DNA from 2 places in the Arthrobacter sp. 01T419 genome. Region 2 is predicted to be linked to the other one. Evidence: predicted binding sites of a transcription regulator. Region 2 holds the regulator's gene; the other holds the start of a gene.
What was found. Region 2 encodes Rex, which represses fermentation and respiration genes when NADH is low (regulators of the CRP and FNR family bind a similar motif). Its sites were predicted from a motif close to CTTGTGAANNNNTTCACAAG; they were not measured.

Region 1: a site for Rex is predicted at 1,041-1,060, ahead of AC1DLO_RS14295 (queuosine precursor transporter). Genes of this name have one in related genera too.

What each region holds. Positions count from the first base shown of each region.
Region 1 covers NZ_JBFTQF010000009.1:59,552-61,936, reverse strand. Annotated here, with positions in the region: gene AC1DLO_RS14300 (ABC transporter ATP-binding protein) at 1-95, opposite strand, end outside; gene AC1DLO_RS14295 (queuosine precursor transporter) at 199-900, opposite strand; gene AC1DLO_RS14290 (TetR/AcrR family transcriptional regulator) at 1,115-1,771, shown strand; gene AC1DLO_RS14285 (NAD-dependent epimerase/dehydratase family protein) at 1,803-2,180, shown strand; gene AC1DLO_RS14280 (hypothetical protein) at 2,309-2,385, shown strand, end outside.
Region 2 covers NZ_JBFTQF010000002.1:394,032-396,416, forward strand. Annotated here, with positions in the region: gene AC1DLO_RS05515 (hypothetical protein) at 1-63, shown strand, start outside; gene AC1DLO_RS05520 (hypothetical protein) at 305-1,144, shown strand; gene AC1DLO_RS05525 (redox-sensing transcriptional repressor Rex) at 1,212-1,934, opposite strand; gene AC1DLO_RS05530 (glutaredoxin family protein) at 1,986-2,240, opposite strand.

The DNA.
Region 1 (2,385 bases), on a different contig from region 2:
GAGAAGACCTCGACGTCGAGCGGCCCGCACACTGCATGCTCGCCGTAGCCCGCGATAAGATTCTCGGCCGTCAGCACGGCGTTTCCCAGCTTCATGCTCTGAAACTACCGGACTTCCCTGCGGTTCCCCTGAGCCAACGCTCGCTCACCTATGCCGCCTTCCGGCCCAACGCTCGCTCACCTGTGGCGCTCGCTGTGCTCACGCCCAGTAGCTAGGCTCGCGCTTCTTGATCCAGCCAATGACCAAAGACGTCACAGGCACGAGGATGTATTGGACGGCGACCTTGTAGACGAAACCAACCAGCACGTAATTGACGAAGCTTCCGAAGTCCGTAATACCGATGACCGAAGCCGCGATGCTGCAGAAGATCAGTGTGTCCACGAATTCCCCCACCCCGGATGAACCCATGAGCCGAGCCCACAGGGTTCTCTCACCCGAACGGGCCTTCATCTTGACAAGGATCAAGGAGTTGATGGTCTGGCCAGCAAGGAACGCGAGGAGCGAAGCCAGGACGATCTGAGGAACCGGCCCCAGTGCGCCCTCGATGGCAGCCTGTTTGGCAGTACCGTAGTCGTCATTGAAGCCGGGCAGCGCGATGATGATCCAGTAGCAGAGAGAGGCGAACGCTGACAAGGCGAACGAGGTGATGATCGCTTTCCGGGCCACCTTAAACCCGTAAATTTCGCTCATGACATCGCCAAGAATGTAGGCGAGCGGGAAGAGGAAGAATCCGCCGTCAGTGATGATCGGGCCGAAGATCACGCCTTTGGCAGCGCCGATATTGGAGAGGATCAGCACCACGGCCATGCATGCCAGCATGATGCCAAAGTATGGGGAGCCTATCGACGCGAAACGCGGCGTGGGTTTACTCAGGGTCTGGGATTCTGAAGCTGACGTCATCGTTTGTCCGTTCGTAGTGGTTCGCGCAGGCGGCCGGAGTGAGCACGGCGCCCCGCTGTATTAGCACTGGTGATGGACCCGCCTGCAAACCGCGGAACCTCCCCCATTCTCGCATCGAGGATTCCGCTCCGCACGCAAACAATTTGAACGTGTTCAAAAAGGTGGCATGCTGATTCTTGAACACGTTCAAAATGTGTGGGAGAGGGAGCCAAACGTGGCCACCAAGAGTGAACAGACCCGTCAACTAGTGACCGATGTCGCTCTCAAGATGTTCCGGGAGCTCGGCTTCGAGAAGACCACCATGCGCGCTATCGCCGAAGGAGCAGGGGTTTCGGTGGGCAACGCCTACTACTACTTCGCCTCGAAGGACGAACTGGTCCAGGAGCTCTATTTGCAGGTCCAAGCTGAGCATGCGGTCCGCGCCCYGCAAGCCACGGATGGCGTTCACGACCTGTCGGGCCGCCTGAAGGCAGTGCTGCACGCAGGCCTCGACGTCATGGCCCCGTACCACCAGTTCGGTGCCGATTTCATCGCGACGGCGATCCGGCCGACGTCGCCCGTCAACCCTTTCGGCGAGGACTCCACCGCCGCCCGCGAGGCCTCGCTCGCGATCTTCCGCGCCGCCGTCGACGGCTCAACGCCCCCCGCGCCCAAAAAACTGCGCGCCGAACTGCCAGAACTCCTCTGGCTCGGATACATGGGGATCGCGCTTTTCTGGGTCTACGACAAATCGGACGGACAAATGCGCACCCGGCGGCTCGTTGACGGGGCCGTGCTGCTCATCGCGAGAGGCCTGTCCCTGGCCAAGATCCCGGGCGTCAGTAAAGTGCTGGACGACGTCCTCGGCCTCGCCCACAGCATCCGCGGCTGAGCGAACGGACAACGCAACAAAAAGGGGAAACATGACAGGCAAATCCGTGGTGATCGCGGGAGCATCGGGCTTCATCGGTAGCCACTTCAAGCGTCGCTTCGAGGCGGAGGGCTGGGCCGTCAGGACCATTGGCCGCGCCACCGGTCATGACGCGCGTTGGGACGACGACGGCGGCATCGCCAAAGCGCATAACGGTGCCGAGCTGCTGGTGAACCTCGCCGGACGCTCCGTGAACTGCCGCTACACCTCCCGGAACCGGGCGGAAATACTGAAGTCGAGGACGGACACCACCGCGGTGCTTGGCCAGGCGGTTGGCTTGTGCGCCCATTCCATGAGGAAGCAGCTAGTTTACGGTGCGGCTGCGGCGGTGATTGCTGTTTCCGCTCGTCAAATCCACGTTGACCAGTGACTGCAACGAACATTCGCTGGTGGCCGAAGGCATTAACCGTTCTGATAGCTTCCCTTGCGTTAGCGGCGTGTGGGGGAGCTACAGTACCCGGCCCGGGCACCGCTGCCCCGAACCCCAATGGTGTCCCCGTGCCCACCCTTCCCGTGACCTCCGGCGCACCGAGCGAAACCTGCGCGTCGTTCCTACCGGCCGCTCCCTGCGGCAC
Region 2 (2,385 bases):
ACCGTCTTGATGTGGCTGCCCAATTCCCAGGCGTGGTTCAAGTCAGCGAAGAGCAGCGTCTAGCTCCAACGTTCCAAGCGGACTTTCAAGCTGAAGGCCGCGGCAGGACCTTCTGGGGACCCCGCGGCCTTCCCTTTGTCCCCGGAACCATCCAAGGAATTGCCGAAGCTCCTTCAGGGAGAATTCTTCGCCTGAATCATCCCGAGCGTTGTTCTGCCGGGGTACGGTGGAATTAAGCCAAGCTGGGGGCAGAGGCACGTTGCACCCGGCAGCCGTATCTGCAGTCGACACGCAAAGGAATGCCATGAGCACCCCTCCGTACCCGCCATCCACTCCAGGCGAAGATCCCACACCTGAGCCACCCAAATACGGCCAGCAGGCACCCCAACAGGGCCAGCAGGCACCGCAACAGGGCCAGCAGGCACCGCAACAGGGCCAGCAGCCTCAGTATGGCCAGCAAGCACCGCAGTATGGCCAGCAGGCCCCCCAGCAGCCGCAATATGGTCAGCCCTCCGTCCCGCAGTATGGCCAGCAGGCCCCCCAGCAGCCGCAATACGGTCAGCAGGCCCCGCAGTACGGCCAGCAGGCCCCCCAGCAGCCGCAATATGGTCAGCCCTCCGTCCCGCAGTACGGACAGAGTGGACCCGTCACGTGGCCGAGCCAGCAGCCTGCTTCGACGTCAGGTGTCCCGCAACTGGTCAACATCTCTTTCTGGCTCATCGTCGCCGCTGGCGTTCTGACCTTGATCGGGATTCCGTTTGCCATTGCGACGCTGAATTCTCCCGCTGGCAAGAGCATGATCGATCAGGCCTTGTCTGCACAGGGAGCCAACGCTTCAGGCATGGACACCAACAGTGTCATCAGCCTCGTGGTCACCATCACGGTTGTTTTCTCGGTGATCTTCGCGGGACTCTACGCTCTGGTTGCATTCAATGTCCGCAAAGGCAAGAACTGGGCCCGCATCCTGGGTACCGTCTTTGCCGCAATTTCCCTGTTGGGCCTGACCCAGATCGGTTTGGGCACCGTCACCATCCTCTTGGGCATCGCCGCGATCGTGCTGCTGTACTTGCCGGGCTCGGCCCCGTATTTCCGGAAGGCCCAGCCATTCGCGAACCCCTACAACCAGGCGCCGTACGGCCGCTAGGCCTGAGGCTCTTCGTCCTGTAGGCGCACGGCTCAGCAAACACTAACGGGCGCAGGCCCGGCTTGGCCTAAAGGGCCTGGCCCGGGGTCTGTGCCCGTTGTGCGTGATACGCAAGGATCTGCAACTCGGTGGCCATATCCACCTTGCGCAGATTCACGTGCGGCGGAACCTGGAGGAGTACGGGCGCGAAGCTGAGGATGCTGCGGATCCCCGCGCTGATCACGCGGTCGCAGACGTCCTGGGCTACCGCAGCCGGGAGGGCCAACACCACCATATTGGTGCCGGTCCGGTGCAGGACCATTTCAAGGTTCGCGGCGTCGCTGACCCGCAGCCAACCGACTTCGTTACCTATCACCATGGGATCGGCGTCGAGGATGGCCACCACGTCGAAACCCCGCGACTCGAATCCGCCGTACCGTGCCAAGGCTTTGCCCAGGTTGCCTGCGCCCACAATCGCCACTTTCCAGTCGTGGGTCAGGCCCAGCGCTGCAGCAATGTGCCGGCTCAGATACTGGACTTCATATCCGACACCGCGCGTTCCGTAGGAGCCAACGTAGGAGAGGTCCTTGCGCAAGGTGGAGGAGCTGACTCCCGACGCCTCGGCCAACGCCTCGGAAGAAACCCGTTCCACGCCTTCGCCCAACAGGGAATTCAGCGCGCGCAAGTAAAGCGTCATCCGGGCCACGGCCGCGGGCGGGATCTGCTTCGCGGCAGCGTCCTTGTCCTCGGGTACAGCGTCCCCTGGTGCAGCTTCGGCGGACGGTTCCAGCGCAGTCACGTTCTTCTCCATTGCGTCGCTTTGTTGTCCCACTCTATTGCCAACAAAGCACTGGACGCATGTTCAGGCGGCTAAGGCCTTCTTCAGGACCCGCACCAGCCTCACCTCATCGATTTTCCAGAAATCCCGCTGGATTCCGTCCACGAATACCACGGGGATCTCCTCGGCGTAGCGTTCGCGCAGTGCCGGGTCTGTATCGATCGACTGCTCAGTCCACGCAAGGCCCAGGCTTGAGGTCACGCGTTCGACGGCGTCACGCGCCGCGGCGCACAGGTGGCAGTCAGCTTTGGTGAGGAGTACGACGTCGGGATTCGGCATGGTTCAACGGTAGCCCCGCCCCTGCGGTGGCGTCGACACAGGGTCGACACAGTCGTCGCGCAAGCGTCGACACAGCCTGAAAGCAGCCCGCAACCCGACGTCGCTCAGCTCAAAGAACCCCCGACGCGGAACGCCGTAGCATCCC